2 regions of the Micrococcus sp. 093350064-1 genome follow, and region 2 is predicted to be linked to the other one. Evidence: predicted binding sites of a transcription regulator. Region 2 holds the regulator's gene; the other holds the start of a gene.
What was found. The regulator HspR, encoded in region 2, represses chaperone genes until heat shock. The targets are predictions, from matches to a motif close to AAGTTGAGTCNNNNNGACTCAACTT.

Region 1 (15,027 bases), 250 kb from region 2:
ATGCGCTTGACGTTCTCGCCGCCGGGCAGCGGCTCGTCACGCATGCCCGGGGAGAGCTCGTGTTCGAACTCCTGGGCGGCCGCTCGGGGGTCGAAGCGGGAGACGTGCTCGTTGACGTTGCTCGGCGGGGGGAGTGGGCGGGACTCCATGGGGCCTCCTCTTCAGGTCAGGCCCTTGGCGCGGCCTGGCAATTCTCTGTGAGTTTCACGGTAGCAAGTGGCCCGGGACACGGAAAGACGACGTCGGGGCCGCGACGGCCCACCCGCCCGGCCCCCGTGCGGCCCCGCTCACGCCTCCCGCGCCGACTCCGCCCGACGACGGCGCAGCTCGTCCTCCTCCACGCCCGCGACCAGTTCCGGGGCGGCCAGGGGCCGGGGCGCGGACTCGAGCGTGCGGATGTCCGGCGTGGGGGCCAGGCCCGGGTCGGCGTCGCGGAGGCGCCGGGCGGCGGGGAGCACGCGCGACTCGACGCTGCCGACGAGCTGGTTGTAGCGGTCCACGGCGGTCTTGAGGGAGCCGCCCATGCGGTCCAGGTGAGTGCCGAGCGTGCCGAGACGCTCGTAGAGGTCCTTCGCGCTGGCCACCACGGTGTGGGCGTTCTCGGCCAGGGTGTCCTGCCGCCACGCGTAGGCCACGGACTTCAGGGCGGTCAGGAGGGAGACGGGGGCGACGAGCGCGACGTTCCGGGAGAACGCGTGGTCCAGCAGCCCGGGGTCCGCGTCCAGCGCCGCGGCCAGGAGCGACTCGGCGGGCAGGAAGCACAGGACCAGCTCGGGGGAGTGCTCGAGGCCGTCCCAGTAGGACTTCGCGGAGAGCTGGTCCACGTGGCGGCGCACGGCCGCGGCGTGCTGGGCGGCCAGCGCCTGGCGCCGCTCGTACGCCTCCTCGCCGGGCTCGTCCGCGAGGGCCTCGGCGGCCAGCGCGTCCCCGATGGGGGCCTTGGCGTCCACGGCCATGGCCTTGCCGCCGGGCAGGGACACCACGAGGTCCGGGCGGAGGCGCTCGCCGTCCCTGCCGGACAGCGTGGCCTGCTCCGTGAAGTCCACGTGGTGGAGCATGCCCGCCGCCTCGACGACCCGCCGCAGCTGCGCCTCGCCCCAGTGGCCCCGCGCGGAAGTGGACTTGAGCGTGGCCATGAGCGACGTGGTCTGGTTCAGCAGGTCCCGGTCGGTGGCTGCGGCGGCGCGGAGCTGCTCCCCGAGCCGGCCGAACTGGGACGCCCGATCCCGTTCCAGCACGCTCACCTGCTCCTGGAGCGCCGCCAGCCGCTGGCCCAGCGGCGCGAGCGTGGACATCACCTGGGACTCCGCGCGTTGGCGTTCGGCGTCCTCGGCGCGCGCGGCCGTGAGCGCACGCTGCTCCGCCCGGGCGGCCGCGAGCGCCTCTCGCGCCCCCTGGTGCTCGGTGCGCAGCGCGGCCAGCTCGGCCTGGGCCCGGCGGGCCTCCTCACCGCCGTCGGCCGCCCGGCGCCACATGAGCCACGCGCCCAGCAGGGCGCCCAGCACGAGTCCGAGGGTGAGGGCGAGCAGCAGGCTGAGGATCTCCATGACCCCACCCTCGCAGGCTGCACGGACACGGTAGGCCGCGGCGCGCCGTCGTCGTGGCGGGCGGCTCAGCCGAAGAGCGGGTTGGGGCCGTTGGCCACGACCTGCGGGTCGCCGTCGACGCGGGCGGCGATGCCCGCCGCGGCCACGCCGGGCAGGTACGGGAAGACCATGCGGGTCGAGGCCAGGGCGGCGGCGTCGAAGGCCTCCACCGCGACGGCCGGGCGGGGTCCGTCCGCCGTCTCGATCTCGCCGTCGAACACGGCCACCGCCCGCGTGGGGCGAGGGCTGATCTTCGCGACCGTGGCGGCCGCCTGCTCGGGCTGGAGGTCCGGGTGCTCCCACATGCCGCGCTGGCCGTCGGCCGTGACGGCGAGGATTGTGGGGGCGAACACGGGCTGCCGGCCGAGCGTGTTGAACACGTGCTCCACCGCGAGGCTGATCAGCGGCAGCAGCTCGCCGCCGGGAGGCGTGGGGGTCGGTCCGGTGGGCGTCGGGGTGCTCATGGGGCCGAGGCTACCGGCCCTGTCCGACGGCGCCCACCCGCGCCTAGCGTGAACCCATGCAGCTCACCATCGCCCCCGGGGACATCACGGCCACGCACGCGGACGCCGTCGTCAACGCCGCCAACTCCACCCTGCTCGGCGGCGGAGGCGTGGACGGCGCCATCCACCGGCGTGGCGGTCCCGAGATCCTGGCCGAGTGCCGCCGCCTGCGCGAGACCGACCTGCCGGAGGGGCTGCCCGCCGGCCAGGCCGTGGCGACGACGGCGGGGCGCCTGCCCGCGCGCTGGGTCATCCACACGGTGGGCCCGGTGTGGGCCAAGACGATCGACAAGTCCGACACCCTCGCCTCGTGCTACCGCGAGTCCCTGAAGGTGGCGGCCGGGCTCGGCGCCCGGACGGTCGCGTTCCCGGCGATCTCCGCGGGGATCTACGGCTGGCCCATGGAGGACGCGGCGCGGATTGCCGTCGAGACCTGCCACGCGATGGCGGACGAGGTGGGCGACACCGTGGACGAGGTGCTGTTCGTGCCGTACGGCGAGACGGCGGAGGCCGCGTTCCGTGCGGCGCTCGGGCACCTCGAGGCCCCCCAGACCACCGATGACGAAGGAGACACCGGACGATGACCATGCGTTTCTGGACCAGGACCGTCGCCGTGACTGCGGCGAGTCTGCTCGCGCTCACCGGCTGCGCGACGGGAGGGGAAGAGGCGGCGACGTCGTCCTCCCACGGCGGGCACGCGGGCCACGCGATGGACGGCGGCCCCGCCCCCGAGGGCATCGAGCCCGCCGCGGACCCGGCCCACCCCGTGGGCACCGAGGTCACCCTCATGGCGGACCACATGCCCGGGATGGAGGGGGCCGCCGCCACCGTCGTGGGCGCGTACGAGACCACCGCCTACTCCGTGGACTACCGGCCGACGACGGGCGGGCCCGAGGTGACGGACCACAAGTGGGTCGTCCAGGAGGAGCTGGAGGACGCGGGCGCCGAACGCCTGCCCGACGGCGCGGCGGTCACCCTCGCGGCTGACCACATGCCGGGCATGCAGGGTGCGGAGGGCACGGTGCACTCCTCGACGGATGAGACCGTCTACATGGTGGACTACGAGTCCGACGGCATGCGGATGAGGAACCACAAGTGGGTGGTGGAGAGCGAGATCGCCTCGGCGGGCTGACCCCGGGCCGGGAGGGTCCTGACCGCCCGCCTGGAAGTTGATCGAACTTCACGTAGATTTCTGGAATAGGCTCGCCGGGCGTGCTGTTGTAGTGGTCAGACGCCGCGGTGTCAGCGGCGCCCACCCGAATCCCGAGGAGAGTGAACCGACATGGCCCGTCCTATCGATCCGTTCCGTGAGATGGAGCGCCTGGTGAACGGTCTGACGCCCCGCGCGACCGGCACCGTGTCCATGCCCATGAACCTGTACCGCGAGGGCGACGTCTTCGTCGCCGAGGTCGAGCTGCCCGGCGTCGACCCGGCCTCCATCGACGTGGACGTGGAGGAGCGCACCCTCACCGTCCGCGCCGAGCGCAAGGAGGACCCGGCCCGCGAGGACCGACGCTGGCTCACCCGTGAGCGTTCCGCCGGCACCTTCGCCCGCCAGCTCACCCTGGGCGAGGGCCTCGCCCTCGACCGCATCCAGGCCGACTACAGCGACGGCGTCCTGACCCTCACCATCCCGGTGGCGGAGCAGGCCAAGCCCCGCAAGATCTCCGTCACCCACGGCGGTGCTGCCCCCGTGGCCGGGCAGACCGTGGAGGGCGAGACCGCCGAGACCACCGGCGAGTGACCGGCCTCTGACGGAGCCGCGCGCGGCCGGCGTGACCGGCGCGCGGTCCGTCCCCCGAACGCAGATGCGGCGGGCCCCCCACCGGGGGCCCGCCGCATCTGCGTGGCGGTCAGGCGCGATCGGCCAGGATCAGCTGCGCCGCCTTCTCACCGATCATGACGCACGTGATGTTGGGGTTCACGGTCACGTGCTCGGGCATCACGGAGGCGTCGGCCACGCGCAGACCCGTCACGCCCTTGACGCGCAGGCGGGCGTCCAGGGGGCTCATGGCGTCGTCGTCGGCGCCCATGCGCACCGAGCCCACCGGGTGGTACACGGTGTTGTGGGTGCGGCGCACGTAGTCGGCGATCTCCTCGTCCGTCTGCGCCTGCTCGCCCGGGGCCAGCTCGCGCCCCGCCCACGCCGCCATGGCCGGCTGGGAGACGATCTCCCGGGCCAGTCGGATGCCGGCCACCGCGACGGCCATGTCATGGCCCTCCGGGTCGGTGAAGTAGCGCGGGTCCACGGCCGGCTTGTCCCGGTAGTCGTTGAAGCGCAGGCGCACGGTGCCGCGGGACTTGGCGTCGGGAGGGCCCGGCGGCCCTGCGGTCTCGGCTGTCGTCCTCTGGTCGGCAGACACGGGTGTGCTTACTGTCGACGGGGTCTGGGCGGCCCGTCCACCCTACGGATCGGTCATCTGGACGGGGATGCGTGCTGGGCGGTGCGGGTCTCTGGGTTCCGTGGGCACGCCGGGCTGGGGCTGGGGCTGCCGGGCCCCGTGGCCGCCGGGCCTCTGGGTTCCGTGGGCAGAAAAGCAAGGGTTTCTGCCCCCGGAAGCGAAAACCCTGCCGGTTCTGCCCCCGGAACAGGGGAGAGCGCGCTTTCTGCCCACGGAGCGGGCGGGGCTGCCGGTTCTGCCCACGGAACGGGGCCGGTGCGGGACGCCTCCGCCGCGGCGGGCCCGCCGGTAGACTGCCGGACTGTGGCTTTGACTATCGGATTCGTGGGACTGCCCAACGTGGGCAAGTCGACCCTGTTCAACGCGCTGACGCGCCAGACCGTGCTCGCGGCGAACTACCCGTTCGCGACGATCGAGCCGAACGTGGGCGTGGTGAACCTGCCGGACGAGCGGCTGCCCCAGCTGGCCGAGATCTTCGGCTCCGAGCGCATCCTGCCGGCCACGGTGTCCTTCGTGGACATCGCCGGCATCGTGAAGGGCGCCTCGGAGGGGGAGGGCCTGGGCAATCAGTTCCTGGCCAACATCCGTGAGGCCCACGCGATCGCCCAGGTGGTGCGCGCGTTCGACGACGGCGACGTCGTCCACGTGGACGGCAAGGTGGACCCGGCCTCGGACATGGAGACCATCAACACCGAGCTGATCATCGCGGACATGCAGACCGTGGAGAAGGCGATCCCGCGCGTCGAGAAGGAGGTCAAGGGCAAGAAGAAGGAGCCCGCCGACCTCGAGGCGCTCAAGGCCGCGCTCGCGGTGCTGGAGCGGGGCGAGACGATCTTCGCGGCGAAGGACAAGGACAAGCTGGACATGGACCGGCTGCGCGAGCTGAGCCTGCTCACCGCCAAGCCGTTCATCTACGTGTTCAACTCGGACGAGGGTGTGCTGGGGGACGAGGCCAAGCAGCAGGAGCTGCGCGATCTGGTGGCCCCCGCCGACGCCGTGTTCCTGGACGCCAAGCTCGAGTCCGACCTCGTGGAGCTCTCCGAGGAGGAGGCCGCCGAGATGCTGGAGATGGCCGGGCAGGACGAGTCCGGGCTGGACCAGCTGGCCCGCGTGGGCTTCTCCACCCTCGGCCTGCAGACCTACCTGACGGCCGGGCCGAAGGAGACGCGCGCGTGGACCATCCCCGTCGGCGCGACCGCTCCGGAGGCCGCCGGCGTGATCCACACCGACTTCCAGCGTGGCTTCATCAAGGCGGAGATCGTGAGTTTTGATGACCTGATCGCCGCCGGGTCGATGGCCGATGCCAAAGCCGCCGGCAAGGTGCGCATGGAGGGCAAGGACTACGTCATGAAGGACGGCGACGTGGTGGAGTTCCGGTTCAACGTGTGATTCGTTGAAATCATGCGGTTTTTGGCGCCGTTAGTCTGTGGCATGACGCAGAATTATGGCGAGCCTATGGCAGTCGTGTCGTAGCGGTGGATGCCCTCACTGGCTGGTTCTGGTGGGGGCTTCGTCGTCTGTGGGACGTATGCACGTAACGTATATGTGGCACCCTCGGTCATGCCGCGTGAGCGGTCATGTGGTTCATGATCAGCTCGCACTCCACCGGGGCTAATCGGCCTACACTCATGACCTAAACGTAGCGCCCGTTGCGTCCTGACCCCGGAACGAAACCCGGGGCGCTGGAGGCACCTCGGCAACGGCCTTCACATGCGCGGGGCACACCACCTTTTCATGCGGGGATTGTCCCACGGTATCCCTGCAAATCAGTCTGCATGAGCCGCACCAGTGGCCAATCGACGAACTGATTTTAGACCCCATGCCCGCTTACGCGGTGTGACCAAGAATGTCACCTTTACGTGCATCAGTTCCAGGCGCGCCTCCAGTACCCTTGCGGGGTGAACGGCCGAGCATCACTTTTGTCGACATCTACACACCCCTACGCAGACACTCCGCGAGCAAACAATTCCGCCTGCTCGATCACCAGCTCGATTGCCTTAGCTTCCGCATCAGGCGGGTAGTCGTACTTGGCGAGGATGCGGCGTACCTTTGAGCGCATCGCAGCCAGCACAGACTCCTTCAGGTTCCAGTCGATCGTTGCTGATTGCCTGACAGACGTCACGAGCTCTTGAGCGATCGCCTTGAGTGTCTCGTCGCCCAGCTCCATCACCGCAGAGTCGTTCTGCACTACCGCGTCATAGAAAGCGACCTCATCTTCGCGCAGTCCGAGCTCCTCGTGCCGTTTCTGAGCGTCGCGCATCTGCTTCGCAAGTTTCACCAATTCCGCGATGATCTCAGCGGTCGTCAACGACCGGTTCGTATAGCGGTTCACGGTCTCTTCGAGCATCTCCGAGTACTTGCGCCCTTGGACGACGTTCGTTCGCTGCACCGTACGGATCTGGTCGTTCAGGAGACGCCGCAGCAGCCCCATCTGAAGGTTCGGCCTGTCCTTCTCCGCGAACGAATCGAGGAACTCCTCACTGAGGATTGAGATCTCGGGCGTCTCGATCCCAGCGAGCATGTACACGTCCACTACCTGATTAGCTGTGACCGCCTCGTTGAGAAGCTGACTGAGTGCTGTATCGACCTCTACTGCGCCCGAACCGCCTCGGCCAGAGTCGGGGTTTTGGATCTTCAGGATCGCTGCTCGGACGTCCGTGAATAGTCGGACATCGTTCCGGATCGCGGCTGCCTCATCGCGCGCGCCCGCCAGCGCGAACGCCTTCGCCAGAGCCAGCACCTGGTCATTGAACCGCGAGGTCCGGTCTGGGTCCGCCATGACGAAGTCGAGGACCTTTGCGTACTCGTTCAACCGCTGGGCAGCTGTCAGCTCCGGGGAAGAGTCGAACTGGACTCCGTGGAGGAGTCCGCGCACGATGTCGTGCTTCTCCAGCATCACCTGGACCATCTCGTCGATGGGCACGCCAGCCTGGTCGCGGTCGGACGGCGAGTATTCGCTCAGCGCGTTCTGGAGGTTCGCGAACACTCCGATGTAGTCGACGATCAGCCCGCCGGGCTTGTCACGGAACGTTCTGTTCACCCGAGCGATGGCCTGCATGAGCCCCGCGCCCTGCATGGTCTTGTCGACGTACATCGTGTGCATCGACGGGGCATCGAAACCGGTCAGCCACATGTCCCGGACGATGACCAGTTCCAGCGGGTCGTCCGCGTTCTTCGCCCGCAGCTTGAGGTCCTTGCGCACGTCCTTCGAGTGGATGTGCGGCTGGAACTCAGCAGGATCAGACGCGGACCCGGTCATGACGACCTTGATCTTGCCCTGCGCCGGATCATCCGAATGCCAGTCGGGTCGCAGTGCGATGATCTTCTCGTACAGCCGCACGGCGATCCGGCGACTCATGGTGACGATCATGCCCTTGCCGAACAGGGATTCGCGGCGCTTCTCCCAGTGCTCCACGATGTCGCGGGCCACGAGATCAAGTCGTGCCTCCGCTCCGACGACCGCTTCCAACCGCGACCAACGTGACTTCGCAGCTGTTGCGGTGTCTTTCTCGACGGACTCGGTGATCTCATCGGCGAGGTCGTCCAAGGCAGCGAGGTCCGCTTCCGACAGCTCGATTTTTGCCAACCTGGACTCGTAGAAGATCCGGACAGTCGCACCATCCTCCACTGCCCTTGTGAGGTCGTACACGTCCACGTAATCGCCGAACACAGCCCTTGTGGATTTGTCGTTCGACTCGATCGGAGTGCCGGTGAAACCGAGGTACGTCGCGCCGGGGAGCGCGTCGCGCATGTGCTTGGCCAGCCCGGACTTGAGTCGACCGTGGCGGTCGAGCGTCTCGCTGAATCCGTACTGACTCCTGTGCGCCTCGTCGGCGATCACGATGACATTCCGACGGTCAGTGAGCACGGGGTTGGCGTCTCCGTCCTCGCCCGGCGCGAACTTCTGCAAGGTGGTGAACACGATCCCACCCGACGCGCGCTTCAGCTTGGCCCGCAGATCCGAGCGCGTTGCTGCCTGCACCGGCGTCTCCGGCAGGATGCGCGCGGGGGCGAAAGTCTCGCCGAACAGCTGATCGTCGAGATCGTTGCGATCGGTTATGAACACCAGCGTCGGGTTCGCCATGCGCGGGTCGCGCATGATCTTTGCAGCGTAGAACACCATCTCGAAGCTCTTGCCGGAGCCCTGGGTGTGCCACACCACGCCGCCGCGTCGGTCCCCATCAGGGCTTGACGCTTGCACCGTGGACTCGACGGCAGCGTTGACCGCCCAGTACTGATGGTACTTCGCCACACGCTTCAAGAGCGCCCGCGTGGGCTGTCCTGTCGACTTGTCGGTGACTGTCTCGTCACTGAACACCACGAAGTTCTTCAGTAGGTCCAGGAACCGCTTCGGCTCGAACACGCCCTTGATGAGAACCTCAAGTGCTGGCCGGTTGCTGACGACCTCACGACCCTCGATGGTCTTCCACGGCGCGTAGTGCTCGAACGCACCCGAGTAGCTGCTCATCGCCGCCGACGTTCCGTCAGAGATCACTGTCACCGCGTTCGGCACAAATACCGACGGGATGTCGTGTCGGTACGTCTGCACCTGGTTCCACGCCGACTTTAGCGTCGCGTGCCCAGCGGCCGGATTCTTCAGCTCCAACAGCGCGAGCGGGAGCCCGTTAACCATCACGAGCACGTCAGGGCGGCGGTTCTTGCCGTTCTCGACGATCGTGAACTGGTTGACAGCCACCCAGTCGTTATTCGCCGGCTCGTCGAAGTCCACCAGCCACAAGCGTGTTGTGCGCAGCAGGCCATCGTCGCCGCGATGCTCGACAGGTACACCCTCCGTGATGAGCTTGTGCAGGCGAGCGTTCTCGTCTACAGCGCTCTGCGACCCGGCACGCTGCACGGTCTTCACAGCCTCGGCGATCAGCGCGGCGTCAGCGCTAGTGTTGATCCGCCGAAGCGCATCACGCAGACGCCCCCACAGCACGACGTCCTCGTACGAGTCCCGCTCTGCGTCAGGCTCTCCCGGCGCGATCTCAGGGGCGTGCACACGTCGGTAGCCCAGCTCGGCGAAGTGCTCTAGAGCGGCCAGTTCGACGACGTTCTCGTTGAAGGTGCTCATCCGCCACTCCTCACTGCGGCAGGCGACGTTGGTCCAGTGCGCTTCGCCAGATAGACCTCGACGAGGAAGCTCGCGACGGTCTTCGCTGAGTTCACAGCCACCCGGGCATGTCGCGCTTGTGGCTGCACGTGACGCGCGTGTCCGTCACTCGCCATGTTCCGGATCGCTGCCAGACCGTTGACGATCTGGACCAGGCCGCGTGCGATCTGCTTGAACCCTTCGTCGACCTGGTCATCCTTGTCGTCGATCCGAAGAATCTTCGCAACTGCCTTGTACTGTCGCTGGAGGTCACCGGCGTAGTTTCCGCTCTGGCCTGTTAAACGAATCTCCAGCTGTTCCAACACCGCCTCAACCAAGGTGCGCGACACTGTGATCGCCCCTTCGAGGTCTGAGGCTGCGAGACGACGCTCCGCCTTGTCGGACAGTTCTCGGACATACGCCAGCGTGAGAACTTCCGGTGCGACCGGCGCAGCACTCAACGGGACGGCGACGCCTTCCAGTCGCGAGACGATCGCGCGATACTTATCGATCGAGGCACTTTCATCGTCTCCGTCTTGCTCGCCTCTGTATTCGAGAAGTGCATGTAGAACACGAGCGCACTCTGACGTCGAAGCAGAGCGAAAGAACGCACGTAAACGCTTAGCCTTCGAGAGGCCGGAGTCTTCTGGCTCGATCTCGACATCCAGATCAGCAAAGAAATCCGCGAAGGTGCGGTTACTGAAGTCGAGTACGTAACCGTCACCCATGTCGAGGACTTGTTCAACGATGCGCATATCTGTCGCGCTCAAGACAGGTGTTTTCATGACGTCACCGGAACTCGTAGACCACCTGAGAGTAGTTCGGGGAGGAGAGCGTCGCGAAGAGCGACAAGACGATGAGACTCGAACGTCAACTGCGTGAGACGCTCAACGAGCGGGTCTACACGGGCTGATAGCTCGATTCGTTCGGTGGCGGTCAGGACCGGAACTCGCCATGCCGCGAGGTCTTTCCAAGAGGCACGGGGCATTCTTGTCCCAGTAGAACTGGCTGACAAAGAATCGATCAATGCATCAGATGCTGCGACGGCTGTCACCAAGGCAATGTCGCGAGGACTCTTCGGCCGGACTACCAAGATGTCAGTCGAGCACACGCCATCGATAGGCGCAATACCCACCTTCTTGAAGTACGGGCGAAGCTTACCGAAGAGGAGGTCCCCTCGCTTAAAGGCAGTCTTATTACTGCCAAGACCCTTAGCTTTCTTCCATTCAGTCAGGAAAATTGATCCTCTGGGCATGTGTTCAAGCCCAATATAGTTGTCATCGGGATCAATCTTGTCTATTTCTACTGGGGCCTTCACCAGTGCGCAATAATCGCCCAGTGTTCCGTCCTCGCCCTCGGAGGCATCGAGCGTAGATTCGACAACCGCGCGGATAAGAGATTCCCCAGTGGCCATTGCTTGTCGGTTCGACTCGATCTTGTCGTCGAACGCGCCGAGTGTCGCAGCGATCGCGCGTTGCTCCGGGAGGGACGGGACGTGCACCGGAATGTCTGCGAGAAGTTTTTGGCTCAGGTATGGAAGCGCGCTCCCTTGAGCCCATTCCGCGATATGGACACTTTCGATCAGATAGATCAAGAAGCCGCTATCGACAACAGCGGGCTTGGGTATGGCAGCCATCATGTTGTTGTCCATCGCGGTCGGTACCGTGATCCGCCTCAGGCGCTCAGCCTTCAGTCCCTCGCCAATTTTTGCGAATGCTACGGCGCCGGGAGGTGTTAGTTTCAACTTCATTCGCGCCGCGGTTTCAGCCGACACCCAGTTATTTGCCTCAATGATCCGTATGCTGTTAGCAGGAAGAGTCATATCGCTGACCTTGATGAACGGATGGTCGCCGGTCAAATGTCCTTGCTCGTGTCTCGGAAAAGCTCCTCCTGCCTGGAATGTACAGAGTTCCCCGAGCACGCTTTCCATCCACTGCGCGGTCACGAGAGCGATCCCATGCGCAGTCGAACCTCATTTTCCAGCTCGCGCCCACGCTCGAACTCCGCTAACAGCTCGTTCGTGAGGCGTTCAATCTTCTCATCGATCGGTTCGTCGTCGACTTCCGCCTCAGCTGCACCGACGTACCGGCCGGGTGTGAGGACGAATTCGTGTTTCTCAATCTCCCCGATCGTGGCCGACTTCGCGAAACCGGGGACGTCTTCATAGCAGCCGTCGTGGTTGCGCCATTCGTGGTAGGTGTCCGCGATCTGCGCAATGTCGTCGTCCGATAGCACGCGCAGGCGTCGCGACTGCATAGCTCCGAGCTTGCGGGCGTCTATAAACAGCACCTCACCTTTGCGCGCGCGGTGCCCATTGCCGTCACGCCCCTTGGAGATGAACCACAACGACACGGGGATGCCTGTGTTAAAGAAGAGCTTGTCTGGCATTGCGACGATGCAGTCGACCAGGCCAGCCTCGACGAGCCGCTGACGGATCTCGCCCTCGCCACTGCTCTTGGAGGACAGTGACCCGTTGGCGAGCACGAAACCTGCTGTGCCGTGAGGCGCAAGATGGTGAAGGAAGTGTTGCACCCATGCGAAGTTCGCGTTGCCCTTCGGTGGTGTCCCGTACTTCCATCGGGGGTCGTCGGCGAGCTTCGCATCCCACCAGTCAGAGACGTTGAAAGGCGGGTTCGCGATCACGTAGTCAGCACGCAGGTCGAGGTGAAGGTCCTCTGTGAACGAGTCCGCAGAATGCGAGCCCATGTCCGCCTCGACGCCACGCAAAGCCAGGTTCATCTTCGCGAGCTTCCATGTCGTATCGGTGAACTCCTGCCCATATACCGAGATGTCGGTGCGTTTGCCGCCGTGAGCCTTCACGAACTCAGCCGACTGTACGAACATGCCGCCCGAGCCCACAGCTGGGTCGTACACGCGACCCTTGAACGGTTCCAGCATCTCGACAAGTGTCTTGACCACGGAGCGAGGCGTGTAGAAGGCTCCCGCATCCTTGCCGGTCTCCTTGCCTGCGAACTGGCCAAGGAAGTATTCGTACACGCGACCGAGCACGTCGTCTGCGCCGTGATCGTCGGTCTCAGTAAAGCCGATCGACCCGATGAGGTCGACCAGCTCACCGAGGCGTCGCTTGTCGAGGCCATCACGGCCATAGTTACGGGGCAGCACGCCGCGAAGCGACGGGTTCTCCTTCTCGATGAGATCCATCGCTTGGTCGATCTGCTGACCGATCTCCGGCTGCTTGGCCACCGACTGCACGTATCCCCACCGGGCGAGAGACGGCACCCAGAAGACGTTCTGACTCGCGTACTCGTCCCGATCCTCCAGGAACGACTCGATCCGCTCGGGCTTGATGCCCTCGGCGGCCAGCTCGTCCTTGAGCTGCTCGCGGCGCTCCTCGAACCGGTCGGAGACGTATTTGAGGAACACCAGGCCCAGCACGACGTGCTTGTACTCGCTGGGCTCCTGGTTGCCCCTGAGCTTGTCAGCGGCATCCCACAGTGTCTGTTCGAGCGTTTTCGCCGGCTTCGCTTTCGCGGCCCGTCTCGCCATAGTTCGTACTCCTTCGCGCGAGAAACGCGCCTTCGTCTGCAATTTTCAGCTCCATCTCAGGATACCGAGCACCACGGGCATCGTAGGGTCTCCAGGCAGCTGGCGCGCCGCGGAGCGGCGCCCGGGGGTCGACGTGAGAGCGGTTGACGCGGCGTAAGCGCGTCATTCCATCAGAGCCTGACTGCCTGTCGCGTTCGCCGCTCTCCTCGATCCGAGGAGGAGACCCATGGACACGGACACCCTGGACAACACGCCGCGCGTGTGGATCGGCTGCCTGCACTGCTACAACTCCGGAGGCCTCGTCGGGGAGTGGTTCGACGCCGTCGATGCCGAAGAGGTCACCCTGACCCATGTGCACCGGGGCGCGGGCGGTACCGCGCCGGTTGCAAGGAGTTGTGGTGCTTCGACCACGAGAATCTGCCCGTGCGCGGCGAGATGAGCCCGCACGAAGCCGCCGAGTGGGGCAGCTTGCTGGCATCAGTCCCGGAGCACCAGCGCGAGGCGTTGTGCGCGTGGGTGAGGAGCGGTGACTACGTGGCTGAGGGCACGGGCGACCTGCCGGGCATCCCGGACTTCGAGGACCGCTACTGCGGCGAGTGTGCGTCATTCCGCGAGTACGCGGAGGAGCTGGCCGACGGCACGGGCTTATTGTCGGCAGTCTCGGACGATGTCGCCTGGTACTTCGACTGGTCGATGCGGACCCGTGACCTGGCGTTCGACTACACGGTCGGGGGTGCCGAGCATCGCCAAGCGCGTGCTTGTCATGGCAGGGGATATGAGCATGCGCCAGGTCTAATGCGACCCGGAGCACGGGCCGTCGTCGAGCAAGCCGGCGGAACGCTCGGCGAGGGCACCGATCTCCTCGGCACTGAGCAGCTCCGCAAGCCGCCAACCATCCCACCCTCAAGTGCATCGATATCCTGCCCCACGCCGTCGCGCTTCTCCTCGGTCAGCTTCTCGCCCAGCCATCCCCACAGGACGGTGCGCAGCTTGTCCTCCATATGGAAGGTCAGCCCGTGGTCCACCCCGTGATGGTGCCCGCCGGGCACGGTAAGGATATGGGCGCCCTTGCGGTCGGCGTTGCTGAGGATCACGTCGAACACCGCCATGCGGCGTAGCGCCGCCGAGTCCTCGTGGGCCAGGGTCAGCCGATGCCCGCCCTCACCCTCCTCAACGTCTGAGCCCGGCGGGGGAGCAGGCCATCACCAGCCGCCCGACGTCGCGGGCGGTCGCGGTCAGGTCCTCTGCCGTACGACGGATCGCTGTCGCCAAGTCCTGGGGCCCGCGGCCGATGGGCACGATCGCGGTGATGCCCTCGTCGTAGAGGGTGTCCGTGTCCTGTCCCACGGAGCCGGCGAGGACGATCACCGGGATCGCACGACCGGCTGCGCGCACGGCCTGGGCCACGCCGATCGGCACTTTCCCGGCCAAGGACTGACCGTCAATGCGCCCCTCCCCGGTGATGACGAGGTCAGCGGTCTTCACGAGGTCGTGGAAACCCGCCGTCTCGAGGACGACGTCGATGCCCGGCTTCAAGGTGGCCCCGATGAAGGCGTGCAGGCCACCGGCCAGACCTCCCGCCGCCCCCGAACCGGGGAGCGCATCGATCGCGACCCCGAGGTCTCGTTCGACGATGCCCGCGAGATGGACCAGTCCGGTGTCCAGGCTCGCCACTGATGCAGGATCCGCCCCCTTCTGGGGGCCGAACACGTGGGCTGCACCCTGCGATCCCGTGAGGGGGTTGCTGATGTCGCACATCACCTCCACGTCGACGTCGCGGAGCCGGTCTCGTGCCGGGCTGGAGTCGATCCGCGCAATCCGGGTGAGGGTGTGGCCGGTGGGGACGAACTCCTCACCTGCGGCGTCCAGGAACCGGACGCCGAGGGCTGCGGCAGCGCCCGTGCCGCCGTCCGTCGTGGCGCTCCCGCCTGCCCCGA
Region 2 (15,027 bases):
CGACTACGGCTGGCTCGGCAACATCGTCGTGGACATCATGGAGGCGGTCGGCCCGATCGGCGTCGGCCTGGCCGTCTTCGCGGAGAACATCTTCCCGCCCATCCCGTCCGAGGTGATCCTGCCCCTGGCCGGCTTCACCGCGGCCGGCGGCGCCTTCAGCCCGCATGCCGCGCTGGTCTGGGCGACGGTCGGCTCGATCGTCGGAGCGCTGGCCCTCTACGGCCTCGGCGCGTGGCTCGGCCGCCGCCGCATGTACCGCCTCGCGGACCGCATGCCGCTGGTGGACATGGAGGACGTGGCCAAGACCGAGCGCTGGTTCATCCGATACGGCTACTGGACCGTGTTCCTGGGCCGCATGGTCCCCGTGTTCCGCTCCCTGATCTCCATCCCCGCGGGCATCGAGCGGATGAACCTCGCGAAGTTCACCCTGTTCACGGCGCTGGGCTCCCTGATCTGGAACGCGATCTTCGTCTACGGCGGCTACGCGCTCGGGGAGCGGTTCCACGTCGTCTCCGAGTACGCGGACGTCTTCTCCAACATCGTCCTGGTCCTGATCCTGGCCTTCCTCGCGATCTGGGTGGTCCTGCGCCTGCGCCGTGACGCCCGCCGCCGGAACGACCCGGACTGGCGCCCGCCGACCGCGGATGAGATGGCCGCCCGCGTCGAGGCCATCCTGGAGTCCTCCGACCACCGGAAGTGAATCGCATGCACCCCGTCCTGCCCTCCCCCCGCCGTGGCCGCGCGGCCCTCGGCCTGGCCGCCGTCGCCCTGGTGGCGCTGAGCGCCTGTGCTCGCACCGAGCCGCAGCCCGAGCCTGCGCCCGCCACGACGGCGGCCTCCGCCCTGCCGTCCATGGACATGGCCCCGTTTACGCTCGAGGTCCCCTCGCACGACCTCGAGAGGGTGCCGGAGGCGAGCATCGCCGTGCTCGAGGGCGAGGACCCGGACCACCACGGGGCGTGGCTGCAGGTGCCCGGGGCGCCGGCCTGGACGGAGGCCATGGCCGGGGCCGTGCGCGCCCAGATCGACCAGTACCGCCGGGACACCGACCCCAGCGCGGACCCGCGCCTGGAGATCCAGCCGCAGCTCGCCGTCGTGGCCGAGGACATCGCCGCGGCCCGCCTGCTCGCCACGGAACGGCGCGGCACGGACTCCGTGTCCACCTCGCACGTGATCTGGTACTCGGCCCGCGAGGACCGCGTGCTCGAGACCGCCGATCTCTTCACCCCCGACGGCTGGGACGCGTTCCGCGCCGAGGTGCGCCAGCGCATGGCCAACGACCCGGACGTGATCGGCTCGCGCCTGGACTCGGCGGTCGACGCGCCGGAGCAGGTGGAGAACCGTCGCGTCTGGGACGCGGTGGTCTTCCTCCCGGACGGCAGCCTGATGCTCGAGGCGGACCAGGCGTCCATGGCGCCGGCCGCCGCGGGTGTGCTGACGGTGCGGATCCCCCGGGACACGGCAGCCCCCTGGCTGTCCGACCTGGGCCACGTCGCCGCGGACGCCGCCTCCGCCCCCGCCGACCTGCGTCTGCCGGACCGCTCCACCCCGACCCTCGAGGAGCAGCAGCCGGAGCCCGAGACGTCCTCGCGGACGCAGGAGGCCACCGACGCACCCGTGCCGCCCCCGTCCGCACCCGCCGACACGGCGGCCCCGACGCCCAGCGCGACCACCCCGGTGCCGAGCAGCACGGTGCCGAGCAGCACGGCCCCGTCCTCCTCGGTCCCCACGTCCACCGGCTCGGCCACGCCGTCCTCCCCGACGTCGCCCGCCAGCTCGTCCTCGCCGTCGGGCACGGGATCCGGCAGTCCGACGCCGAGCACCCCCGACCCGTCGCCGACCTCCGCGACGCCGACCCCCACGTCCCCGAGCCCGTCCGGTCCGTCCACGAGCGCGCCGGCCACGGCCCCCGCGCCGGACCCGACCGAGTCCGCGCCCGAGCCGACCGCCACGACGGCCTCGGCGCCCGCGCCGCCCACGTCGGGAGACCGCTCCAGCGGCACCCCCTGACCCCGGCGCCGGGCGCCGGCGGCGACCGCGGTCGGCGCCGTCGACGCACGGCCGTGGCAGGATCGGGGCGATGACTGAGCACCTCCCCCGCCCCCGCCCGGACGCACCCGACCCCGACGCCGTCCCGCCGCCCGCCGAGCGCGTCCACGCGCACGACCACAATCGGGACAAGGACCCCGCCCTCGTCCGACGGGAGCCGGTCTCCTTCGTCCGACGCGGTGCGCGCCTGAACGCGGGGCGGCAGGCCGTGTGGGACCGCCAGGCGGAGCGGGTCCTCGTGGACGTGCCCCGCGGCCGCGGCGCCACCTCGGTGGACGCCCAGGCCCGACTGGACTGGGCCGGGGTGTTCGGGCGCGAGGCCCCCCTGCTGGTGGACATCGGCTCCGGGCTGGGCGAGTCCACGGCGCAGGCCGCCGCCGACCGGCCGGACTGGAACGTGCTCGCCGTCGAGGTCTACGTGCCCGGCCTGGCCGCGCTCATGACGCGCGTGGAGCAGCAGGGCCTGGAGAACGTCCGCGCCGTGGAGGCCAACGCCCCCGAGCTGCTGGACGCCCTGCTCACGCCCGGCTCCGTCTCCGAGGTGTGGGTGTTCTTCCCGGACCCGTGGCACAAGAAGCGGCACCACAAGCGCCGCCTGGTCTCCCCCGCCTTCGCGGACCGCGTGGCGCGGGTGCTCGCCCCCGGCGGGGTGCTGCGGCTGGCGACGGACTGGTCGGGCTACGCCGTGCAGATGCGCGAGGTGCTCGAGGCGCACCCGGAGTTCGAGAACCTCTTCCCCGGGCGCGCCGCAGGCGAGGACTCCCCGCTCACGCGGGTGCGCCGCGAGGGCAGGGAGACCGAGGTGGGTGCCCAGCCGCTGCCCGCGGGCTGGGAGCGCGCGGCCGAGGAGGAGCGCCCGCTGCGGGCCGGCCTGGGTGAGGCGCGGGCCGGCGCGGCGGCCGCGGACCCCGTGGACCACGAGGGCGGCTGGGCGCCCCGGTTCGAGGGTCGACCGATCACGAGCTTCGAGGCGAAGTCCCAGCGGGCCGGACGCCTTGTGTTCGACCTGGCGTACCGCCGCCGCTGAGCACGGGGCCCGACGGGGCCGCTCAGGCCGGGGCGACCGGCCCGGCCGGGTCGGCGCCGTCCGGGACGGGCGGCAGCGGCAGGCCGGCGGTCACCCGCGCGGTCGCCGCGAGCGTCACGGACCCGGCGTCCCGGTAGCCCCTCGGGGCGTCCCCGGGGGCCGTCGGCGACCAGCGGGCCGTGTGGTGGCCGCGGACGCCGGCCCCCGCCAGGCCGGGCCGCGGGGCCACCGGCAGCACGGCGGCGTCCGTCCAGTCCCGACGACGGCCCACCGCACGGCCGACCCGGGCGAGGAGGTCGCCCGGGGCCAGGGCGCGGAACACCCGTCCGGACCGCAGGCCGAGGTGCGCGGCCCGGGCTGCCAGGGCGGCGGGCAGGCCGACCGCGCCCGAGACCACGAGGGCCTCGACGGGACGCTCGGCCGGCCACGGGGCCTCGGCGTCGTCGGGCTGCAGGCCCCGGTCCGCGAGCAGGCGCAGGGCGTGCGCGGCCACCAGCGAGCCGTACGAGTGGGCCTCCATGGCCCCGTGCACGGCGGTCCCGCGGGCGCGCAGGGCCGGGGCGGCGGCGTCGTCCTCCCCCGGCCCGTGGCGCATGAACTCCCACCAGGCCCGCACATCCGCGGCGAGCATCGCGCCGCCGCGCCGGCCGGGGCCGTCGAGCACCACCCGCCAGGGTGTGGGCGCGGGGTAGCCGAGCCACGCGATGACGACCGGGCGGGGTGCGCCGGCGGCGCGCTGGGCGGCGGCGAGGTGGGCGGCCTCCCGGGCCGTCCCCCACATGGCCGTCTGGGGGCGGATGCCCATGCCGGAGACGAGCCAGGTCAGGTGGGTGGCGGTCGCGGGGTCTCCCGCGGCGACCACCGCGCGCGGACCGTCCGGGCCGTCGAGGACGTAGTCCAGCAGATGCCGGGCGGGCAGGTGCGGGTCCATGCCCTCCGGCTTGAGGGCGTGGACGATCCCGTCCAGGGCGCTGCGGGCCCGCCGGCCCAGGCCGTCGCGCCGGGCCATGTCGGCGCGCAGCCGCTCCCGGACGCGGGACCGTGCGGCCACCCCGAACGACGCCCGGCTCAGTCCTGCTCGGGCTGCCACGTGAGCACCCGTCGGGGGCGGGCGCCGCCGGAGGGCAGCATCCGCAGGACACCCGGGGAGGCCTGGCCCGCGGCGTCGGCCTCGGTCCGTGCCGCGGCCTGGCGGCGGGCGGCCATCCGGTCGGCGTACCGGGCCGAGACGTCGCCGCCGGAGCCCACGGTGAAGACGCGGGCCAGGCGGGAGGCGTGGTGGAGGCGGTCCACCTGGGCCGCCAGCTCGACCACGGTGTCCTGCAGCTGCTCGACCTCGCGCTGCAGCGCGATCACGCGGCGGATGCCCTCCAGCGAGATGCCCTCGCGGCTCAGGGCCTGCACGGTCTGCAGCCGCTCGACATCGGCCAGGGAGTAGCGGCGTTGCCGTCCGCCCTGGCGGGCGGGGACCACGAGGCCGAGCCGGTCGTACTGGCGCAGGGTCTGCGGGTGCATGTCCGCCATCTCGGCGGCCACGGAGATCACGAAGACGGGGGCGTTCCGGTCAAGACCCGGCTCGCGGCCCCGGTCCGCGCGGGCGGCGCCGTCGCGGGCGCTCACCAGGCGGCCTTCCGGGCCAGCTCCCGCCGCGGATCGTCGCCGGCCAGGGCGGACTGCAGGGCCTCGATGGCGGCGCGGGCGTCGTCGTCGAGCTCGGTGGGCACGGTGACGTGCAGCTCCACGAGCAGGTCACCCGTCGTCGTCCCGCGCTCGACACCGCGGCCCTTCAGGCGCAGCACGCGGCCGGACTGGGAGCCCGCCGGCACCTTCACCTTCACGGGGCGCTCCAGCGTGGGCACCTCGATCGTGGCGCCGAGGGCGGCCTCGGGGAAGGTGACGGGCACGGTGATGCGCAGGTCGTCCCCGTCCCGGTGGAAGAACTCGTGCTCGCGCACGTGCACGGTGACCAGCAGGTCGCCGCGGCCGGCCGCACCGGGCGAGCCCTTGCCGCGGGCCCGGACCTTCTGGCCGTCGCGGATGCCCTTCGGGATCTTCACCTCGATCGTCTCGCCGTCCGGGGCGCGCAGGGACACCGTGGTGCCCTGGATCGAACCGCGGAAGGAGATCGTGGTGGTGGCGGTGCGGTCCGCGCCCTTCGTGGGGCGCGGCCGCGGGTAGCCGGCGTCGCCGAAGCCGCCGGTCTGGCCGGCGGCGCCGCCGAACATCCCGCTGAACAGGTCCGACAGGTCGGGCCCGGACTGCGTGGTGCGGGGGCCGCCCCCGCCGCCGAACATGCCGCCGAAGACGTCCTCGAAGCCGCCGCCGCCGGCACCGCCCGGGGCGGAGAACCGGGCGCCGCCGCCCATCGCACGGATCGCGTCGTACTCCTGGCGCTCCTGGGGGTCACTCAGGACGGCGTACGCCTCCGAGATCTCCTTGAACTTCTTCTCGGCCGCCTCGTCCCCGGGGTTCTGGTCCGGGTGGTGGGTGCGGGCGAGCTTGCGGTAGGCCTTCTTCACGTCCGATTCGGAGGCGTCCTTGGACACCCCCAGGGTCGCGTAGAAGTCCTTGTCCATCCAATCCTGCGAGGCCATGGTGCCTCCTCTCGTGTGCATCGGTCAGGGGGGGTCGGCCGGCGGCGGGGTGGGCCGCCGGCCGACGGGGTCACTCGTCTCCGGCGGAGACCATCACCTGGGCGGCGCGCAGCACGCGGCCGTCCCGGAGATAGCCGTTGCGGAAGACCTGGACCACGTGGTCCGCGGGCACCTCTGCGTGCGGCTGGCGCATCACGGCCTCGTGCACGGCCGGGTCGAACTCGACGCCGGCCAGCGCCTCCTGGTCGTGGCGCTCGAGGCCGAGGCCGGCCAGGGCGGTGTCGAGCTTGGTCGCGATCGCGGCGAACGGACCGTCCGTCAGGTCGCCGGCGGCGCGGGCGGCGTCGATGTCGTCGAGCACCGGCAGCAGCGCGGTGACGGCCTTGACCACACCGGCGTCCCTGGCCAGGTCGCGGTCGCGGTCCACGCGACGCTTGTAGTTCACGAACTCGGCCTGCAGCCGGCGCAGGTCGGTCTCGAGCTCGGCCTCGCGGTCCGAGGCCGCGGGCTGCGGCGCCTCGGTCCCGGCCTGCGCGCCGGCCTCGTCGAGGATGCGCTCGGCCTGGGCGAGGGCGTCGCCGTCCTCGGCCTGCTCGGCCGCGCTCTCGGCGGAGACCCGGGGCTCACCGGTCTCGGGGTCGATGCGGCGACGGTCGTTGAACACGATGGGCTCCTCCTCGGAGCCGCGCTCGGCATCGGAGGAGCCGTGCGGACGCTGCTGGTCGGCGCTCATGGTGTGTCCTTTCGAAGCGGGTGGGCGCGGCGGGTCCGCCGCGCGGGGGGGTGGTGCGGGAAGGCCGGCGGGCCGGCCCGGCAGGGGCGCTGCCGGGCCGGCCCGCCGGCGTCGTGGGCCTCCGGGCGGGGCGGGCGTGGACGCCCGCCCCGGCACCGGGGTGTCATGCCTTCTTCTCGTCGTCCTCGTCGACCACCTCGGCGTCGACGATGTCCTCGTCGTCGTCCTGCGGGGCGGCGGACTCGGCGCCGGCGTCGGCCGACTCCGCGCCCTGCTGGGCGTAGAGGGCCTCGCCGATCTTGACCTGGGAGGCCTGGAGCTTCTCGAACGCGGCGGCGACCTCGTCGTCGTTGTCCTGCTTCTCCAGGGCGGCCTTCAGGGCGTCGACGTCGGCCTGCACCTCGGTCTTGACGTCCTCGGGCAGCTTGTCCGCGTTGTCCTGCAGGAGCTTGTCCACGGAGTACGCGGACTGCTCCGCCTGGTTGCGGCGGTCGGCGGCCTCACGGCGCTTCCTGTCCTCGTCCGCGTGGGCCTCGGCGTCCTTGACCATGCGGTCGATGTCCTCCTTGGACAGCGAGGAGCCGCCCGTGATGGTCATCGACTGCTCGGTGCCGGTGCCCTTGTCCTTCGCGGAGACGTGCACGATGCCGTTCGCGTCGATGTCGAAGGTGACCTCGATCTGGGGCATGCCGCGCGGGGCCGGGGCGATGCCGGTCAGCTCGAAGGTGCCCAGCGCCTTGTTGTCCCGGGTGAACTCGCGCTCGCCCTGGAAGACCTGGATGGACACGGAGGGCTGGTTGTCCTCGGCCGTGGTGAACGTCTCGGAGCGCTTGGTCGGGATGGCCGTGTTGCGCTCGATGAGCTTGGCCATCACACCGCCCTTGGTCTCGATGCCCAGCGACAGCGGGGTCACGTCGATCAGGAGCACGTCCTTGCGCTCGCCGGCGAGCACGCCGGCCTGCACCGCGGCGCCGATGGCGACGACCTCGTCCGGGTTCACGCTCTTGTTGGGCTCCTTGCCGCCGGTCAGCTCCTTCACCAGGTCGGAGACGGCGGGCATGCGGGTCGAGCCGCCGACGAGGACCACGTGGTCGATGTCGGAGACCTTGACGCCGGCCTCCTTGATGACGTCCTCGAACGGCTTGCGGGTGCGCTCGAGCAGGTCCTTGGTGAGGTCCTGGAACTTGGCGCGGGAGAGGTGCTCGTCCAGGTGCACCGGGCCCTCGGGGGTCACGGACAGGTACTGCAGCGAGATGTTGGTGGAGGTGGCCGAGGAGAGCTCCTTCTTGGCCTGCTCCGCTGCCTCCTTCAGACGCTGCAGGGCGATCTTGTCCTTGGACAGGTCCGCGCCCTTGGACTTGGCCTGCTGGAGCAGCCAGTCCACGATCCGCTGGTCCCAGTCGTCGCCGCCGAGGCGGTTGTCGCCGGCGGTGGCGCGCACCTGGATGGTGGCGAAGTCGTCCTCGTCCTTGGCGACCTCGAGCAGGGACACGTCGAAGGTGCCGCCGCCCAGGTCGAAGACCAGGATGAGCTCGTCCTCCTTGCCCTTCTCCAGGCCGTAGGCCAGGGCGGCCGCGGTGGGCTCGTTGATGATACGGGTGACGTTCAGGCCCGCGATCTCGCCGGCCTCCTTGGTGGCCTGGCGCTCGGCGTCGTTGAAGTAGGCGGGCACGGTGATCACCGCGTCGGTGACCTTCTCACCCAGGTACTCCTCGGCGTCGTGCTTGAGCTTCATCAGCGTGCGGGCCGAGATCTCCTGCGGGGTGTACTTCTTGCCGTCCACCTCGGTGGTCCAGTCGGTGCCCATGTGGCGCTTGACGGACGCGAAGGTGCGCTCGGGGTTGTTGACGGCCTGGCGCTTGGCGACCTCGCCGACCAGGACGTCCCCGCCCTTGGAGAACGCGACGACGGACGGGGTGGTGCGGGCGCCCTCGGCGTTCGCGATGACGACCGGGTCGCCACCCTCGAGGGCGGCGACAACGGAGTTGGTGGTGCCGAGGTCGATGCCGACTGCACGGGACATGATGGGGTCCTTCCTGTCTGACGGTGAAGCGGGGGCCGGACCCGCGGGCCGGGGCACCGGCGCCGCAGGGAATTGAGCCTTCATGACTCAGGTTGCCACCGGGGCGGTGGACTGTCAAGTGAACCTGAGTCGACTTCACTCACTTCTGCTTCTGCGAGGGTCAACGCGGGCCGTCCGCGATCCATTCCCGGGGCCCGGGTCCATCCCTGATCCGTCCCGGTGCAGGCGCCGGGCCCTGGAAGCGCGCGGGTCTCGCGCGGTTGAATGGCGGAACACGGGGCGTCGCCGACGGCGCGCCCGTCCCGACGGAGAAGGAGCACCACCATGGCCGAGAAGAACGCCGCCGAGTACACCGTCCCGGGCCTGTCCCTGAGCACGGGCCGCCGCACCGCCGAGATCCTCCAGGGTCGCCTGCACGCCCTCAACGACCTGCAGCTCACCCTGAAGCACGCCCACTGGAACGTCGTGGGTCCGGGCTTCATCGGCGTACACGAGATGCTCGACCCACAGATCGAGCTGGTCCGCGCGATGGTGGACGTCGTCGCCGAGCGCATCGCCACCCTCGGCGTCTCCCCCGCCGGCACCCCGGGCGCCCTCGTGGCCGCCCGCACGTGGGACGACTACACGCTGGGCCGCGCGACGACCCTGGAGCACCTGGCCGCGCTGGACCTCGTCTACGACGGCGTCGTGACGGATCACCGCGCCGCGATCGACGCCACCGAGGACCTCGACCCGGTCACCCAGGACATCCTCATCGACCAGGTGGCCCAGCTCGAGCTGTTCCAGTGGTTCATGCGCTCCTTCCTGACCACGGACGACGGCCGCCTGAGCAGCGCGGGTGCGGCCACGGAGGCCGCCGCCGCGGGCCGGGTGAAGGACGACCAGGCCGCGCCCGCCCCGCAGGGCGCTCGCACGAAGAAGTCGGCTGCCAAGAAGGCCACGGCCTCGAACGCGAAGAAGTCGAAGAAGAAGTGACCGCGCGCCCCTGAGGCGCCCGCGTGCACGGAGGGCCCGACCGCACCGCCGGTCGGGCCCTCTGTCGCCGTCCGGGCTCAGGCGGCCCGCGCCGGCCACCAGACGCGCGGGCCGATGTCCCGGACGAGCGCGGGGATCAGCAGCGTGCGCACCACCAGTGTGTCCAGCAGCACGCCGAACGCGACGATGAATGCCAACTGCACCATGAACATCAGCGGGATCACCGCGAGCGCGGCGAAGGTGGCCGCCAGCACGACGCCGGCCGAGGTGATGACCCCGCCCGTGACGGTGAGGGCGCGCAGCACGCCCGCCCGCGTGCCGTGCCGCGGGGTCTCCTCCCGCGCCCGGGTCATCAGGAAGATCGTGTAGTCGATCCCGAGCGCCACGAGGAAGACGAAGCCGTACAGCGGCACGGTGGGGTCGGCGTCCTCGAAGCCGAACACGTGCCGGAACACGAGGGCCGAGACGCCCAGGGCCGCACCGAAGCTGACCACGAGCAGCACGGGTGCCAGGAGCGAGCGCAGCAGCACCGCGAGGATGACCAGCAGCATCGCGAGGATCAGCGGGATGACGACCCGCAGGTCGCGCTGCGTGGTGACGTTCGTGTCCAGCGCCTGGGCCGCCGGGCCGCCCACGAGGATCTCGCCCGAGGTGGGGAGGTCCGCGAGCCGGTCGCGCAGGCGGGCCACGGTCTGCTGCGCGGCGAGGGACTCGCCCGGGTCCGCCAGGGTGGCCGAGACCAGCACGCGGCCGTCCACCACGCGGGGCTGCGGCTCCGGCGCGGACGCGGCGCCCGTCCCGCCCTCCGCCTCGAGCGCGCCCGGGGGCGGGCCCGCGGCGGTCTCGGGGGCGTCCGTGGTGACCTCGGCCTCGGCCACGCCGGGGTCCTCCGCGACGGCGGCGAGCACCGCCTCCGCGTCCCCGGCCGGGGCGAGGATCTGGGCGGGGGCGCCGGCGCCGGCGTCGAAGTGCTCGCTCAGCAGGGCCTGGGCCTGCCGGGCGTCGGAGTCGCCGAGCAGCACGTCCTCCTGGGCGACGCCGTCCGCGCGCAGCTGCAGCAGACCGCCGCAGAGGGCGAGGAGCACGACCGTCGTGGCGACCCAGACGAGACGGGGCCGGCGCGCGACGACGGCGCCCACCCGCGTCCACACCCCGTGGTCCTCCTCGAGGCCGGCGACGGGCCGGCCCACGCCGTCGCGCGGCGGGGTGAAGGCCCGGCCCCGGGCGGCGCGGCGCTCCGCGCGACGGCGCGCGCGCTCGGGGGACGGGATCGTCGGCCAGAAGGCGGCACGCCCGGTCAGCCGCAGCAGCGCCGGCAGCAGGGTCAGGGCGGCGAGCCACGCGAACGCCACACCCGTGGCGGCCACGGGGCCGAGGGAACGCGTCGAGTTGAGGTCCGAGGCCATCAGGATCAGCAGGGCGAGGGCCACGGTCGAGGCGGACGCGGTGATCGCGCCGAAGGACCCGCGCACGGCGGCCCGCAGCGCCTCCCCGACGTCCGCCCGGACCAGCAGCTCCTCGCGGTGCCGGGCCACGAGCAGGAGGCAGTAGTCCGTGGCCGCCCCGATCACGAGGATCGAGAGGATGCCCTGGGCCTGGCCGTTGAGCTGGATCCAGCCCGCCAGGGCCATCCCGTAGACGGCCCCGATCGCGCCGCAGAGCGCGGCCACGGCCGTCAGCAGCACGAGGACCGGCAGCAGGACGGAGCGGTAGACCGCCACGAGGATCACGAACACCACGACGAGCGCCACGAGCAGCAGCAGCCCGTCGATCCCCGCGAACGCGTCGCCCAGTTCCGCGACCAGGCCCGCCGGACCGCCCACGTGCCACTCGGTGTCCGCGGCCACGGTGCCGGCGAGGGCGGGGTCGGCGGCCGCCGGGTCCGCCACGACCTCCCGCAGGTCGGCCACCACGTCGGCCACGGGCCGCTCGGCCCCGGCCGAGGAGTCGACGAAGGCCAGGAACTGGACCGCCGCGGCGTCGTCGGAGGGGATCGGGCCGGCGACGTCGGTCACGCCCGGCACCTCGCCCAGCCGGCCCGCGAGGTCCGCGAGCGCGGGGAAGGCGGCCGCGGGGTCCGCGGTGTTCGCCGGGCCCACGACGACGGCGGGCACGGCCTCGCCGTCCTGGAACGCCGCCGCCTCCTGTCCCGCGCGGGTGGACTCGGCCGACGCCGGCAGGAAGGTGGCCTGGTCGTTCGAGGAGACGTCGCCGATCTTGCCGAACACGGGGCCGCCCAGGCCGAGCACGGCGAGCCAGACCACGGTGAGCGCCGCGGCCAGGCCCAGCCGCAGCCCCCGAGGGGGACGCCCCGTGGCGGCGGGGGTGCGGAAGGCGGAGAGGTCGGGCGGGGTGGGCATGCCTCCGAGCGTAGGGGGTGGTTCGATGATCAAACAACCATGGGGGCTGGCTAGACTCCCGGCCATGACCACGCAGCCCCCCTCCGCCCCCGCGGAGCACCTCGCCGTGGTCCACGCGCTGCGCGTCTTCAGCGAGAGCGCGGAGCACGCCGTCGACGAGGCCGGCCGCGGCGTCGGCCTGCACCGCACGGACCTCAGAGCCCTGGCGCTCCTGATGGCCCGCGCGGCGGCCGGTGAGCCCGTCACGGCCTCGGACCTCGGCGCCCACCTGCACCTCACCCGGGCCTCGGCCACCGCCCTCGTGGACCGCCTGGCCGCCGCGGGCCACGTCCGCCGCCGCCGGGACGAGGGCGACCGGCGGCGCGTGCTGGTGGAGCACACGGACACGGCCCGCCGCGACGGACAGCGCGCGTTCGAACCGATGTCCCAGCGGCTGAGCGCCGCCCTCGAGGGATTCTCCGCCGCGGAGCTGCGGGCTGCGGTGCGGGTGCTCGAGGCGGCCACCGCCGCACTGACGGACCCCGCCCCGGAGGACCCGTGACTCGACCGGCGCTCATCGGCCTCGACGGCCGCTCGGGGTCGGGCAAGACCGTCCTCGCCGCCGCGCTCGCGGCCCGGATCGCACCGTTCGCGCGCGTCGAGGTGATCGAGATCGAGTCCATGTACCGGGGCTGGGACGGGCTGGCCGCGGCGGTGGGCGACGACGGCCCCTACCCGGCCGTCGTGCGCGCGCTGCGGGAGGGCGGCACGGCGACCTGGACCACATGGGACTGGCACCGTGCCGCCCCCGGTCCGCCGCGGGGGACCGCGCCGGCCGACGTCGTGGTGTGCGAGGGCGTGGGCGCGCTCAGCACCGCCGCCCGGCCGCTGCTCGACCTGGCGGTGTGGCTCGAGCTCGAGACCCCCGCGCGGCGCACGCGGGCGCTGGCCCGGGACGGTGAGACCTTCGCCCCGCACTGGGACCGCTGGGCCGCACAGGAGGAGGACTACCTGGCCCGGCACGCCCCGCGCGCCGCGGCGGACCTGATCCTGCGTCTGCCCTCCGCCTGACGGCGGCGGTGCCCGGGGCCGGGGGCGTCGGGGTCTGCGTGCGGGCCGGTCGGGCGCCCGCGCCGGGACCGGAGCGGTTCGCTCCGCTTAGGTGTAGCATCGGAGGCGGCGCGCCGCGTCCGGCCGCGTCCCACCCCAGCGCACGGAGACCTCACCCTTCCCATGGCGACACTGCTCTACCGTCTCGGCCTCGGCGCCGCCCGCCGCCCCCTCCTCGTGATCCTCGCCTGGGTGCTCGCCCTGGCCCTCGCCGTCGGCGGGTTCCTCGCCTTCGGCGGCACGCTCTCCTCCACCGTCACCATCCCCGGCACCCCCACCGCCCAGGTCACGGACCGTCTCAAGGAGGAGTTCCCCGAAGCCTCCCGCGGCAGGGGCCAGGTCGTGTTCACCACCGAGGACGGCTCCCCCCTGACCGACGCCCAGCGCGAGCAGATCACCGCCCTGCTGGACGACGTCGCCGAGCAGCCGGCCGTGGAGGGCGTCGTGAACCCGTTCGAGGCCCAGGCCCAGCAGGACGACGCCCGCACCCGGCTGGACGAGGGCCGCACCGAGCTGGCCGACGGCGAGCAGCGCCTCGCGGACGGACGCCAGGAGATCGAGGACGGCCGGGCCGAGCTCGAGCGTCGCACGGCCGAGGCCGACGCGGGCGAGCAGCGCCTGGCCGAGGCCGCCGCCCAGCTGGAGGAGGGGCAGGCGAAGCTCGACGCCGCGCGCGCCGACCTCGAGGAGCGTGGCCTGGACGCCCTGCCGGCCGAGGCCCTGGCCCCGCTCCGGGAGGCCGAGCAGCAGGTGGCCGAAGGCCAGGAGCAGCTCGACGCCGGCCGCGCCGAGCTCGAGGAGCAGGCGGAGCGCCTCGAGGCCGGGCAGGCCAAGCTCGACGCACAGCGTCAGGAGCTCGAGGCCGCGCAGGCCGAGCTCGACGCCCGGTGGGCCGAGCTCGAGGCCGGGCAGGCCGAGCTCGACGCCCGGGCCGAGCAGCTGGCCGCGGGCCGCACCGAGCTCGAGCAGGCCCGGGACGCCGCACTGGCCGAGGCCGAGGCCGCCGGCATCCCGGCGGAGCAGGTCACCGAGCAGTTCGCCGACCAGGAGGCGCAGCTCGCCGCCGCCGAGGCACAGCTGGCGGCCGGTCAGGACCAGGCCGACGCCGCCCGCGCCCAGCTGGAGGCCGCCCAGGCCGAGGCCGACGCGGGCGCCGAACAGCTCGCGGCCGCCCAGGCCGAGGCCGACGACGGCGCCGCCCGACTCGCCGCCGGCCGGCAGCAGCTGCAGGAGTCCGAGGCCGAGCTCGAGGCCGGCCGCGAGCAGGTGGCCGCGGGACGGCAGCAGGCCCTGGACGCGGCCGAGGCCGAGCTCGACGCGCAGCAGCAGAAGATCGACGAGGGCCGGGCCGAGTACGAGCGCGGCGTCGCCGAGCTCGAGGACGGCCGGGCCCAGCTGGCCGCCGGCGCGGAGCGCCTGGACCAGGCCGAGGCGGACCTCGCCGACGGCCGCGCCGAGCTGGACGACGGCCGCGTCGAGGCCGAGCGCGGCGAGCGCACCCTGGCCCTCGCGGAGGACTTCCGCACCGTGTCCGAGGACGGCAGCACCGCCGTCGGGATCGTCACCTTCACCACGCCGACCCTGGACGTCACCGCCGAGGACAAGGAGGCGGTCACCGGCGCCCTCACCGGCGCGGACATCGACGGCGTCGCCGTGCATCCCTCCCAGGAGCTCAACGCCACCGCGCCCTCCCTGCTCGGCCCGGGCGAGGTCGTGGGCCTCGTGGTCGCCGCGATCGTGCTGGTGGTCATGCTCGGCACCCTCGTGGGCGCGGGTCTGCCGCTGGTCAACGCGCTGGTGGGCGTGGGCGTGGGCGCCGCCGGGGCGCTCGCGTTCTCCTCCGCCGTGGAGATGATCTCCGTGACCCCGGTGCTCGGGGTGATGCTGGGCCTGGCCGTGGGCATCGACTACGCGCTGTTCATCGTCAACCGGCACCGCCAGGAGCTGCGTCGCGGCACGGGCCTGCACGAGTCGATCGCGCTGGCCAACGGCACCTCCGGCAACGCCGTGGTGTTTGCCGGCATCACCGTGATCGTCGCCCTCGTGGGCCTGAACGTCACCGGCATCCCGTTCCTGGGCCTGATGGGCACCGTGGGCGCGGTCTGCGTGGCCGTGGCCGTGCTGGTGGCCGTCACCCTGACCCCGGCCCTGCTCTCCCTGGCCGGGATGCGGATCCT

Region 1: ACUW6W_RS03660 (Hsp20/alpha crystallin family protein) is a predicted target of HspR. The motif match lies at 3,256-3,280, and genes of this name have one in related genera.

What each region holds. Positions count from the first base shown of each region.
Region 1 covers NZ_JBSEYU010000002.1:328,489-343,515, forward strand. Annotated here, with positions in the region: gene ACUW6W_RS03635 (SLC13 family permease) at 1-149, opposite strand, end outside; gene ACUW6W_RS03640 (DNA recombination protein RmuC) at 288-1,547, opposite strand; gene ACUW6W_RS03645 (hypothetical protein) at 1,613-2,050, opposite strand; gene ACUW6W_RS03650 (O-acetyl-ADP-ribose deacetylase) at 2,107-2,673, shown strand; gene ACUW6W_RS03655 (YdhK family protein) at 2,670-3,221, shown strand; gene ACUW6W_RS03660 (Hsp20/alpha crystallin family protein) at 3,372-3,833, shown strand; partial or broken gene ACUW6W_RS03665 (GMC oxidoreductase) at 3,943-4,395, opposite strand; gene ychF (redox-regulated ATPase YchF) at 4,795-5,880, shown strand; gene ACUW6W_RS03675 (type I restriction endonuclease subunit R) at 6,431-9,565, opposite strand; gene ACUW6W_RS03680 (abortive infection family protein) at 9,562-10,368, opposite strand; gene ACUW6W_RS03685 (restriction endonuclease subunit S) at 10,365-11,528, opposite strand; gene ACUW6W_RS03690 (class I SAM-dependent DNA methyltransferase) at 11,525-13,090, opposite strand; gene ACUW6W_RS03695 (antirestriction protein ArdA) at 13,317-13,529, shown strand; partial or broken gene ACUW6W_RS03700 (antirestriction protein ArdA) at 13,526-13,759, shown strand; partial or broken gene ACUW6W_RS03705 (SCO1664 family protein) at 13,883-14,259, opposite strand; gene ACUW6W_RS03710 (glycerate kinase family protein) at 14,261-15,027, opposite strand, start outside.
Region 2 covers NZ_JBSEYU010000002.1:82,164-97,190, reverse strand. Annotated here, with positions in the region: gene ACUW6W_RS02500 (DedA family protein) at 1-700, shown strand, start outside; gene ACUW6W_RS02495 (hypothetical protein) at 706-2,010, shown strand; gene trmB (tRNA (guanosine(46)-N7)-methyltransferase TrmB) at 2,081-3,076, shown strand; gene ACUW6W_RS02485 (alpha/beta hydrolase) at 3,099-4,166, opposite strand; gene ACUW6W_RS02480 (heat shock protein transcriptional repressor HspR) at 4,145-4,696, opposite strand; gene ACUW6W_RS02475 (DnaJ C-terminal domain-containing protein) at 4,693-5,670, opposite strand; gene ACUW6W_RS02470 (nucleotide exchange factor GrpE) at 5,741-6,403, opposite strand; gene dnaK (molecular chaperone DnaK) at 6,567-8,426, opposite strand; gene ACUW6W_RS02460 (Dps family protein) at 8,751-9,401, shown strand; gene ACUW6W_RS02455 (MMPL family transporter) at 9,479-11,761, opposite strand; gene ACUW6W_RS02450 (MarR family winged helix-turn-helix transcriptional regulator) at 11,826-12,302, shown strand; gene ACUW6W_RS02445 (nucleoside/nucleotide kinase family protein) at 12,299-12,811, shown strand; gene ACUW6W_RS02440 (MMPL family transporter) at 12,974-15,027, shown strand, end outside.